Regions from separate parts of the Paenibacillus sp. FSL E2-8871 genome, predicted to be linked through region 2. Evidence: predicted binding sites of a transcription regulator. Region 2 holds the regulator's gene; each other region holds the start of a gene.
What was found. Region 2 encodes LexA, which represses DNA repair genes until DNA is damaged. Its sites were predicted from a motif close to CGAACATATGTTCG; they were not measured.
Positions count from the first base shown of each region.

Region 1: a site for LexA is predicted at 2,146-2,159, ahead of addB (helicase-exonuclease AddAB subunit AddB). Genes of this name have one in related genera too.
Region 3: a site for LexA is predicted at 2,722-2,735, ahead of recA (recombinase RecA). Genes of this name have one in related genera too.

Region 1 is NZ_JBBOBV010000001.1:3,040,720-3,044,914, reverse strand. It holds partial or broken gene NYE25_RS13935 (alcohol dehydrogenase catalytic domain-containing protein) at 1-43, shown strand, start outside; gene NYE25_RS13930 (DUF4097 family beta strand repeat-containing protein) at 69-743, opposite strand; gene NYE25_RS13925 (MerR family transcriptional regulator) at 992-1,786, shown strand; gene addB (helicase-exonuclease AddAB subunit AddB) at 2,290-4,195, shown strand, end outside.
Region 2 is NZ_JBBOBV010000001.1:1,546,525-1,550,719, reverse strand. It holds gene NYE25_RS07160 (MBL fold metallo-hydrolase) at 1-302, shown strand, start outside; gene NYE25_RS07155 (hypothetical protein) at 429-1,007, opposite strand; gene NYE25_RS07150 (hypothetical protein) at 1,242-1,622, opposite strand; gene NYE25_RS07145 (L,D-transpeptidase) at 1,772-2,110, opposite strand; gene lexA (transcriptional repressor LexA) at 2,383-3,009, opposite strand; gene NYE25_RS07135 (LysM peptidoglycan-binding domain-containing protein) at 3,305-3,718, shown strand; gene NYE25_RS07130 (DUF896 domain-containing protein) at 3,828-4,037, shown strand; gene NYE25_RS07125 (hypothetical protein) at 4,087-4,195, shown strand, end outside.
Region 3 is NZ_JBBOBV010000001.1:1,917,703-1,921,897, forward strand. It holds gene rny (ribonuclease Y) at 1-371, opposite strand, end outside; gene NYE25_RS08825 (regulatory protein RecX) at 688-1,419, opposite strand; gene recA (recombinase RecA) at 1,585-2,652, opposite strand; gene NYE25_RS08835 (competence/damage-inducible protein A) at 2,952-4,195, opposite strand, start outside.

The sequences.
Region 1 (4,195 bases), 1.5 Mb from region 2:
AGTTTCAAAAGTGAAACAGGGGTTATCCCTTGTATTTGATTTCATACGAGCCAATATTTAACTACTGGCTACTCAGAAAATTGTAAGGTAATATCGCCGTTATTTGTATAAGCAGATAATTTTTTCGAACCATTCTCTTTATTGGCAGGTAAATTGCTATCTCCTTTCTTTACCTTGCTTAAGATCGCGAAATCATCATATGACCCTGAAATTGAACCGCTAATATTTCCGTTTTTTGTTTCAAGGGTTATAGCCGTCCCTACATTCAATTTGTCCAGTTGGATATTTCCGTTATTTATGTTTACTTCCACTGTCCCTAAAAACACGATTGTCGGTAATACAATACTTTCATTTGATGTTTTTAAAGTCAAATTTTTTAAAGTTGCATCAGGTATCGATACCTGAATAGTTCTGGTTACTTGCGAGCCTTTTCCTCCGATATAGTCGTTCCATTCCTTATTACTGTCACTTACCATTGACAGTTCTTTATCGTCAGATAGATCAATCTTGTAAAAATTTTTCTCACTTTCATAGTAAACAATATGAATTTGTTCATCTTTAGATTGGAGGATACTTATTTTTTTGTCCTTTACATCAATTGTTAAGGTATCAATCTTTTGGGCAGGTATGGTGTAATTTTTTTCCTCCATGGAAGTGGAGTCGGAGGAACATCCTGCTAATGATATCAATAGTGTCACCAATGTGCATATAGTAGTTAGTAATTTTTTTGCAGTACTTTTCATTGTAAAATGCTCCTTCGTTAAATCATTTTTCTTTTAAATATAGCCAGTCCTACGAATTCCAATCTTAAGCTGCTATGCAGACAAATTCAGATATACAACAAAGGATAATCCTTTGATACATGATTTAGTTCTTCATATTTGCCTTCCTCTCTGGTAATAAATTCATTTTGTATTTCGTTGCGTTTATCAGTCGCATATGTTTTAATCATCATAAACTTTTGTGTTACAAAAAGGTCAAGAGGGTAGATATGAACAACTATTTTACAATTAAGCAAGCAGCAGAGATCGTAGAGATGACCACTGAGACCTTGCGGCACTATGATCGTATTGGATTAGTCAAGCCATGCTATAAAGATGAATTGTCGGGATATCGATACTATTCCGAGCAGGAGCTCGTAAAGCTGCAAACCATTGAACTGCTCAAAGCAATGGACCTTACTTTAATGGATATTAAAGATATTTTGCAGCAGAATGATCTCTCTAAAGTAATTGCATTTCTAAAACAAGCAGAAAAAAGAGCAGACGATAAAATTGCTCGTCTGCAGTATGCAAAATCGAAAATTAAACGTGCCTATCTACATTATGAAAATAAGTTCCACGACGGTTATAGTCAAAGTGAAAATTACTTTGTCAGACACATAGAGGAAAGGGTAATTATGCTTTCGAATAAAATGGAAAGCCCCACACTTAAGAATTTATGGGACTATCACAGACATTTCTATCAACAAATTGAAACGTCTCTGCATTCACAATTTCTGTTTGAAGATATGGCAGGAATGTTCACGACTGAAGGAATAACACGATTATTTGCTGTTTGCTTGAAATATCCGTCTTTAGAGGGGCTGACTGTGCTACCAGAAGGGGACTATCTGTGTGCAATTTGTACCGAAGAGAATAAGAATGCTGTATTACAAAATTTACTTGAAAGGGCAAAGACGGAATACGATGTGTGTCCAGATTTTGTTCTTCATAACATTATTGTGACTGGAATATTGCAGTGGGATTATCAGATACAACTGTTCATTAAGAAACGCTCATGTTAGATGAAATACAAAGGAAAGGTTTAGGAAAAGAAAAATATTTGATTGAAAGTCGCTAATTTAGCGGCTTTTTTTGATTAAGGAATCATGTTTCTTGCCCTTGACTGAGGACAAGAACGTTATACTTCGCCGATTAGATAAATATTTAACTATAGTTCAATGTTATCTATTAAGCTAACTGGCAGATTAACGCTATAAGCGAACCCGAATCTCGAACCCTAACTCTACGCTCCAAACAGAAAGCATCGAACGTTGCGCACCGGGTATTAACAAACTAGAAATACTAAACAGCAAGTCACCAAAATACAATAGTTGCTGTTTACTTCGTAGCTTTTTTATTGTAAATCATTAGAAAATACTAGCAAACGCATGTTCTGATATGTGCAGCTATGTTATACTGAGGGGACGAGGAACGACTGAACTTTTTCATTTGAACATTATCAAACGGTGAGTATTTCACCTTGTATCATATACATTTTCTCCGCTACGGAAGGAGTCTATCATTTATGTCGGTAACCTTTTTACTAGGCCGCTCTGGTAGTGGCAAGACAACAAAAATATGGGAGTCTATTTCTTCTTCATTAGAGAAGGAGCCTCTTGGCGCGCCGATCATTATTCTTGTACCTGAACAAGGTTCCTTTGGAGCAGAACGGGGGCTTTTGACCGTAGGGAATGTGAAGGGAAGCATTCGGGCGCAGACACTGAGCTTTTCTCGGCTTGCCTATCGAGTGAAACAGGAAACTGGAGGCAGCGCTAGTCTGCCGATCAGTGAAGAGGGTAAAAAGATGTTGATTTACAAAATCATCAGTCGCCGTAAAGAGGAACTGAAATTATTCGGTGCCTCTGCCGACAGACCGGGTTTTGTCGAACGGTTGAATCAACTGCATACGGAGATGAAGCGTTGCTGCTTGGCTTCCTCTGATTTAGAGGAGCAGTTATCCGCAATGCGAGGCGCTATTGCAAGAAGTCCTATTCTTGAAGGCAAGCTGGATGATTTACAGCTGGTATTCAGCGATTTAGAGAAGGAAATGTCACGCCTCTATATCGACGAAGAGGATCGTTTAGCGGAACTAGCTGAGCATATTCCTGATTCCTCTTACATTCGCGGGTCGGAGATTTGGGTAGATGGGTTCCACGGCTTTACCCCGCAGGAATTCGTAGTGCTTCGAGAATTGATGCAGCAAGCATCGAAGCTGACCGTGTCCCTTACACTTGATCGTTCGTATCCCTATGGAGATCAGTTGAATGAGCTTGAATTGTTTCACCCAACTGCGGTTACTTACATTAAACTGCGTGGAATAGCTGAAGAGCTGGGCATTGATGTGTGGGACGAGCTTCTGGAGCCAGCGGTTCTTCCGCGTTTTGAAGAAAGTCCTGTTCTTGCTCATCTCGAAAGGGGATATGACCGCCGAAAGGTCTGGATGGGTGCAGATGAACTGGCAAATGAAGCGATATCTATAGGCGCAGCAGTTTCTCATAGAGCAGAGGTTGAGGGAGCACTGCGTGAAATGATCAGACTGGCGCGAGATGAAGGTGCAAAATATGGTGAAATGGCCGTATTGATGCGTAATATTGGAGATTACGAGCAACTGATTAAACCGTTGTTCCAAGATTACGGAGTACCTTTTTTTCTGGACCAGAAGGTAAATGAGCTGCACCATCCATTGGTAGAGTTTGTACGCTCCGCATTGGATGTGGTGCGTCGACGCTGGCGCTTCGAGGATGTATTCCGCTGTGTAAAGACAGAGCTTTTGCTACCGCTGGACGGTAGTATTACGCGTGAGGATATGGACGCCTTAGAGAATTATGTGCTGGCTTGTGGGATTCAAGGGTATCGCTGGACGGATGGCCGTTCATGGAAAGGGATTCCTAGCTTGTCGCTGGAAGGCGGCAGACAGATGGATGAAGAACTGCTTGCTACAATGGAGCGATGCCGTGCTAGTATAACGGGACCTCTATTTGCTTTTGAGAAACGGATACAGAAGAGTAGAAGCGGCCTTGAACTATGTACCGCAGTGTACAAGCTGCTTGATGAGACGGATGTTGCCCGAAAGCTGGAGAAACTTAGTGTCGGTGCTATGGAGAAGGGGCAACCCGAGAAGGCTAGAGAACATAGTCAGCTGTGGGGTGCAGTGCTTGATCTGCTAGATCAGATCGTCGAGATGATGGGCAACGAGAGACTTGAATTTGATGTGTTCACCGGAGTCCTAGAGACAGGACTTGCTGAGCTTAAGATGGGACTTGTTCCTCCCGCGCTCGATCAAGTACTGGTTGGTAACATGGATCGGACTCGACCAACGGGAGTTAAATACGCTTTTTTGCTTGGATTTAATGAAGGTGTTGTGCCTGCGCAGTTTAAGGAAGATGGAATTCTCTCGGAAGGCGAACGCTCTGTGCTTGAGAACGCCGGTA
Region 2 (4,195 bases):
CAGGTCATATTAGCATTTTTGATCATGCCAACGGGTATCTGTTTACAGGAGATTTGTTGTATGATGTTACGCCAATTTATGCTTTTTATCCCTCTACTAGTCCGGCAGATTTAGTGGCTTCTTTAGAAAAGATTGCGCAAATTCCAAATGTATCTCAAGTATTCGGCTCTCATAATACGTTGGGTCTAGATCCAGCTATTTTGCAAGAGGTTATGAAGGCAGTTCGTGAATTACGTGAACGGGATCTTGTTGCTCATGGTACGGGCATTCATCAATTTAACGGATTTAGTGTGCAATTTTAAAATGAATGTTGGATGCAGCGAAAACGGCCCTCTCAAAAGGACCGTTTTTTTTGTCTTTCCTTAAGGTTTTCAAAATTTCTAATTGGGAAAGGTAAAGTGAAGTAATAATAGGCGGAAGGGGGGCATTCATTCGGATACGATCGACCTGAAGAAAGCATGTAATTGTTGGACTTGGGAGTAAGCTTCTTTGTATTGATTATCGGATTGTTGAATGGGCAATAAGCCTGGCAAGAAGGAAATACTATACACAGGTATTTCATTGCTGTTCATGTATATTTTAAGCGTAAGTTCCTCAATAACATCAGCCTCTTCGTCAAAGCTATTAACCACATTAATATCCGCACTTGAAGCAGTTGATTTGCTGTTTTGTTGTCGTTTAGATACTTTTGAAAGGGTTAGTGCGTTAACAACAATCTCTGATCCCATTATATTGTCGAACGAGTATAGCTTTGCTATTGCTTTTTTGCTTGTTTTCGGATTGCTGGTACCTATTGCTATTTTTTTATAAGGTTCATTAAGGGCGATCAAGTGAGATTGATTGGGCGGAATGAATGTTTTGGTGAATATAATATTAAAAGATGAGGTTGCGTTTAACAGCTTAGAAAGTTCAGAAGAAGTAGATAGTTTTTTTAATTCTATAATAACGGCACTTAGAATTAAGACTCCTCCTACAATGGCAAACATATACATCAAGAAAATCAGCATGTAATCACACCTCCAATGATCTCAGTAGAGCAAGATTTATTGCTTATTGAAAGATATGCCTGAATTCTCTCTACTAGTATCTGTTAAGAGCGAAAATCGTGGGAATTTAGGAAACGACAACTGATTAGAAAAAGAGAAAGCACCCAGAGATCTGCCGATTTTGCAAGCTGAGTGCAAAATTGGGGCAACTGCTGGAGTGCTTTGTTGAGAGCATTTAAAATAAATATGTCAAAATCATAAGAAATTGAAGGCTGTGATTTGATCAGTATAAACAATTAGCTGTTTGTATTCGATCGGAGATTCATAGTGAGTATAGGGTCTTACAGAAACATCATTAAGGACTACAAAGTTATAGCTGAAATTTTTATCGGGATGTTCCGCACCTAAATAAGATATGTATTCATCTACAATGACATCATCCATTAGAGATTTTAAGTCAAAAACATCCTCTTTATTGGAGGTGGAAGGGGAGATGGTCCCTTGAATACTGCCGAATGAGGTGAGTAAATTTACTTTTTTTCCACTCGCTTGATCGTTATTTAACAATAAGCCAGAGAGTTTAACAAGTGCATCGACTTTAAAATCGACGAGGGTTCTAATTTTTGAGTTGTTCAAAACGAGACACTTCCTTTCAATTTGAAATCCTGTTAACATTATTCGACATATAACCACATAATTCCTATTAGGTCATCAAAAATACATAAATACAAACACGCCCCCTCCATTGAACCATGAGTGAGGCGTGTTTATCTATAGAGATAGATTTAATTCCTGATCGTTACTCGTGTTCCAATCGGTACAATCGCAGCTAGTGCTAACACATCTTCATTGTACATACGAATACAACCATGGGATACTTCGTGCCCTATGGATGAGGGATCATTATTTCCATGTATCCCATAATGAGGCTTAGATAGACCCATCCAAAAGACCCCAAATGGACCACCTGGATCGGGTTGTTTGTTAATGATTGTGAATTCACCGAGTGGTGATTGAGTTAACATTTTACCGATTCCGACTGGGAAGCCCCTGATCACAATGTCGTTATCAAGAAGATAAAGCATACGCTGCGTCAGATCAACTATAATCCGGTAATTTGGCATTGTGCAACACTCCTTTCTAATTAAGATATGAGGAGGATGCCTAAACGGTTATTCATTAAAAATGGTCATTTTAGCCTATGAGAACAAATGTTCTGTAATTGATAAATGGAGTTTGATAACAATAAAAAAGCTGTTCTGCATTTGCAGAACAGCTTTTTTTAAAAAATAAAAGAAAGTATATATTATACGATATACCCTATCCTTATACTTCTCGTAGAAACGGATACCGTCCTAAAGGACGGTATCCGTTTTCGCTTGGTAGGAGTGCATACTTAGTGGATATCTCGAAATAATCCGATAACTCTGCCGAGAATGGTCACGCGATTAAGGCGAAGAGGCTCGTACGCCGGATTCTCCGGCTGAAGACGTATATGATCACGTTCTTTATAAAAAGTCTTAACGGTTGCTTCATCTTCTTCGGTCATAGCTACAACGATATCTCCGTTATCAGCCGTTTGTTGTTGACGAACAATAACATAGTCGCCATTCATAATCCCAGCTTCGACCATACTGTCACCTTGAACCGATAACATAAATACTTTGTTATCTCCAACATAGTGAGTTGGAAGCGGGAAGTAGTCTTCAATATTCTCAGTAGCAGTGATAGGAACCCCGGCGGTAACCTTACCTACGACAGGAATGCGAGCGACGGTTTGCGCGAAATGATGGACATTCTCGGAATCCTCTTGGCCAAGCAATTCTATCGCACGAGGCTTCGTTGGATCTCGACGGATAAGTCCCTTCTTCTCTAGCCGATCCAAATGACCGTGAACTGTGGAGCTGGAAGCAAGACCAACAGCTTCTCCAATCTCCCGGACGGAAGGAGGATAACCCTTGCTGCGGACTTCGCTACGTATAAATTCCAGGATCGCCAGCTGGCGACTTGAAATCTTTGACATTGGAATCAACCCCATATAGTAATGTTTGGGAAAATTATAACATAGAACTACCGTTCGCACAAACATAAGTTCTAACTATTATAAATATTAATTCGAAAGAGTTAATAAATGGTAGTCTTGTATTGATTGCGTTTCCTTCATCTAAACGATAAGAGTGATTCTTTATATGAAGAATATGGTAAATATTAACCTCTGAAAAAAAGAGAACAATTGTTCTAAAATAGTATTGAACAAAACACATGTTCGTGTTATTATAATTTCAAAAGTAAGAACAAGTGTTTGGAGGATGATATTCATGTTAAAATACAGTACATACCGTAGCATCTACGATAAAGCCCCAGTGGTTGAATCTTTAGGACATAATCCTATTACCCGTTATTCAGCTCAGATTAAAGAGATTACAGAGCTTTTGCTTGAAGGCTTGATGCGTTTGTTCCGTAGAGATTTTGTTATTAAACTGACATTGATCATCGTGCTCGTACTATCAGGACTTACAGTAGTAGGTAATGTATTTGCAGGATCTACTACTTTAATGAAGGATGAGAAGCGCGTAGTGGTTGAACGTGGAGATACACTTTGGAGTATTGCTCTTGAGAATAAACCTTCTGATATGAAAACGGCTGTATATATAGAAGGAATTAAAAAATCCAATGGCATTAAAGGTAGTCAGATTAATGCTGGAGATGTTCTCACTTTACCTATATATTAATATTCTAAGAACATAATAAGAGGACATGAAGAGCTTGCAGGGAGTAAACCTTGACAAGCTCTTTTTCTCATGGCAGAGTTAGAATTAATTTATAAGGGGAGGGAAAGTTTTGAATATTGATGAGTTGGTCGCGCGTATTAACGAATTGGCACGCAAACAGAAGAGCGTAGGCCTTAATCAAGAGGAAACGGCGGAACGCGCCAAGCTTCGTGAAATTTATTTGGGGAATATTCGCAATAACTTCCGAGCACAATTGAATACGATTGAATTGGTCGATAATGATGAGCATGAACAAGGTAACAAGGGGCGTAAGCATTAACACCCTGTTCCTTTTCATAGATATTACTGGATGACTAGGGGGAACGCATATGGCCCGTTCTTGGGAAAGAATGGTTCAACGCAACACGCAGCAAATTAATAAGCAAAGAAAGAAACAGGGGAAGGAAACGATTTACGCATCTAAATCTAAATCTCCTG
Region 3 (4,195 bases), 370 kb from region 2:
TGTTGGGTTTCATCAATTCGTTTCTCTTTGTTAGCTACTTGTTCTTCTTTTCTTTCAAGCGATTCCATTTTTTTATCCAGAGATTCTTCCTTTTGCAGCAAACGTCTCTCTTGCCGTTGGATTTCATTCCGACGTTCACGAGTTTCTTTCTCAGCTTCAGTACGGATTCTATGGACTTCGTCCTTAGCTTCCAATACTGTTTCTTTCTTCAGCGCCTCTGCGTCTTTCTTCGCGTTCTCCACGATGACTACGGCTTCTCTTTCTGCGCTTTGAATTTTAGCTTCTGCAAGGGATTTACGAATAAAATAACCGAACCCAAAGAATAATGCAGCTACAACGAGAACGATAATGACCCAGATCCATGCTTGCATCTGTTCACCTCCTCGTTGGTTCCTCTCCAAGGTATATCCCTGGGAATTGTGCAGTTGTTAAACTATCCGTTCATCACCATACAAAAAACCGGTAAATAACCGATTGCCATACTGCACATGCTGCACATGCACACTGCCCGCCTTATCCGGCGATTACATTTCATATGAGTTGTACGCGAACCGTTTTAAAAAGTCACCTTTTTGGGAAGGAAAAAGGATTCTTACTTTATGCCGATTCATGTTATATTTTATTATTTATAAAAAGACATTGTCAAGAGAGTCGATATGCGCATTAATGTCAAGAGAATCAGTGAGTCTAGTAAAATGCCTCATCTTCACCCTCATAATTGTCTTCCTCAAGTAAAGTATTGATCACTTGTCGCACCATATCACCCGAGAATCCACGCCGCATTAAGAAGGCTCCAGTCTTTCTGCGCTTATCTGTGGCTTCACCACGAATAAGATTCCATTTCTTACGACCAATCTGAAGTGCACTCTCTAGTTCTTGTTCAGGACTGACATTCTCCAGTGCTTCCGAGATCAAGGTTTTGTCGATTCCTTTCTCACGTAGCTCTTGGCGAATCCACATTTTCCCTTTTCGCTGGTTCGTAATGCGTTGCTCCGCCCATTGCTTTGCATACAAGGGGTCATCAAGAAATCTTTCCTGCTGTAGCCGTTGCACCACTTCCGCAATAATAGTCTCCCCTATTTCCTTCTGCCGTAAACGGCGAGTCATTTCCATAGCGGTACGTGGCTTCCGTTCTAGATAACGAAGTCCTTCTACATAAGCTCGTTGTCGCTCATCAGCAACAACAATTTCCTCCAAATCGGCTTTCATAAAAGAATTTCCAGTAATCATCCGATATTTAATCATGACGTCTTCGTGTACAGTCATGTTATAGGCTCCGAAATGTATGATGTAGCGGTGGTCCGACTTCTTCTGACGTTCTACCTTAGTAATTTCTAAAAGTTCTCCATCAGGAAAATCAGATAGGACCTGTACGTCCTGCTCATTCGATTCAAAATCCATATCCAGCTGTATTACCATAGTTGCTTGTCACCTCATAGCAATAAAATATCCCCACAAAGTGCGGCTTAACTTCGGTGCGTACTCAGTTACTTTTGGGGGACCCCAAATATATATGTTCTTACACTGTTAAGAAAAGACACCCTGCAACAATGAATCACAGGGCGTCCTATTCCTTAGTAAATTCTATTGTTCGATTTCGAGAAGTAGCTTTTCTTCTTCCTCTTGCTCTGCAATGATTTCCGCTTCATTTGGTGCAGCAACAATAGTGGACAGGTTACTTGCTTCACGGATCTTGTTCTCAATGATAAGTGCAATATCTTGATGTTCTTTCAAGAACTGTTTGGCATTCTCACGTCCTTGACCGAGACGCTCACCCTCATAGGAATACCATGCACCACTCTTATTCACGATGTCCATTTCAGTACCGATGTCTACAAGACTTCCTTCTCTGGAAATCCCTTCACCATACATGATATCAACATCAGCTTGTTTAAATGGAGGTGCTACCTTATTCTTCACAATCTTGATCTTGGTGCGGTTACCTACAACGTCGTTACCCATCTTAATACTTTCGACACGACGAACATCCAACCGTACGGAAGAGTAGAATTTCAACGCCCGACCACCCGGGGTTGTCTCAGGGTTACCGAACATAACACCAATTTTCTCACGAAGCTGGTTAATAAAGATAGCAATTGTATTCGATTTACTAATGGCACCAGATAGCTTCCGAAGCGCTTGAGACATCAAACGAGCCTGTAGGCCGACGTGAGAATCACCCATATCGCCTTCGATTTCCGCTTTAGGAACCAACGCAGCTACGGAGTCAACGACAATAATGTCTACTGCACCACTACGGACAAGTGCTTCAGCAATCTCAAGTGCCTGTTCACCCGTATCTGGCTGAGATAGCAACAATTCATCAATGTTTACGCCCAAGTTACGTGCATACTTCGGATCGAGCGCATGCTCAGCATCGATAAATGCAGCTTGTCCTCCTTGTTTTTGCACTTCTGCAATAGCATGAAGAGCAACAGTCGTTTTACCGGAGGATTCAGGTCCGTATACTTCAATAATACGTCCCTTTGGAAGTCCGCCTATACCTAACGCAATATCAAGTGCCAAAGATCCGCTAGGTACAACTTCCACTTGCATATGAGTGGATTCTCCCAGTTTCATGATCGAACCTTTACCAAATTGTTTTTCTATTTGACGAAGCGCCATATCAAGCGCTGCACGACGATCTGACAATCAGACCACTTCCTTCACTGTTTATAATAATATAATAACGTGTTTTTGAGGTCTTGCCAAGCTTTTTTTCGAACATACATTCGTTTTTTTTGTCTCAAGCGTTAATTATCCCTTTTATTGTAAGCCTCCCTCCGGACATAGAAGTTAACTGATTTCTCTACTTCACCGGACATCAACGACTTATGATCAAAACCAAAACAGCGATCAAAATCTCCGCAGATATACAAAAAACCGCAGCAAAGAAATCTCAGTGCCACGGTTCTTCCGTATGTCTCAATTATAACTGGGCTAATCTCCCATTACAAGTCTGAGCCTTCAAGAGGTGTCTCCACCTTCCGTTCCTCAAGTCTGCGCCATAGACGATACAACAGAGCTTTAACAGTACGCAGTCGTATATTTTCACGTGTACCTTTAAGATTAAGCTCATACACCTCTGTCTTACGCCCGCGTTCAGCTAAACCAATAAATACAAGTCCGACTGGCTTACGTTCAGAATAGCCTGGTCCCGCTACACCAGTTACAGATAAACCGAAATCACTATCCGCGATCATTCTCACCTGATCAGCTAACACCTCGGCAACTTCACGACTAACTGCCCCTGGAGCATCTGGCCCCTCCAAATAAGCACTTGGCACATTCAGAAGCTTTTTCTTCAGGTCGTTGGAATAACAGACGATTCCTCCCGCAAACATCGAAGCACTGCCTGGAATGTTAGTTATACTCTCCATCAGTAAGCCTCCAGTGCAACTCTCTGCAGCACTTAAAGTCAGACCTGCATCCGCCATCCAATCCACAATCAATTGCTCCAGTGGCACATCAATATTTGCATATAAATGTTCTGGCAAAATCTCTTTGATCTGTTTCTCCAGAATCTCCAGCTTCTTGTAAGCTTCATGCTCGGAAGGTGCCTTTGTCGAAATACGAACGGTTACCTCTCCCTCTTTAGCGTAAGGAGCTATGGTTGGGTCTGTCTGGCTGTGAATAAGATCAATAAGCTTATCCTCAAGCAGTGATTCTCCGATACCGGCAAATTTAAGCATTTTAGAATAAAGTGGCATTTCTGTCGTCAGAGCGTGCTGCTGGAGCCACGGTACAGCTTTATCTACGAACATCGGCTTCATCTCGCGAGGCGGACCAGGAAGCACAATATAATATTTCTTTTCATGCTCAAAAGCAATGCCAACAGCAAGGCCAATCTCATTTGGCAAAGGTGTAGTTCCTTCAATTATAAGTGCCTGTTTACGATTATTCTCCGTCATTACAATCTTTCGATCATCAAAGAAACGTTGTACATGATCCATTGCCAAGCGATCTATATGAAGTGTGCGACCTAAGGAAGCAGCCAGCGCGTCCTTCGTTAGATCATCTTCTGTAGGACCAATACCACCGGTAAATATGATAACATCCGCTCTGCTTTGAGCGATCTCAATGGCTTGCTGCAAGCGACTGCTGTTATCCCCAACTACGGTTTGAAAATATACATCAATCCCAATAGCAGCTAGCTCAATAGACAAAAACTGGGCATTACTATTTACGATTTGAC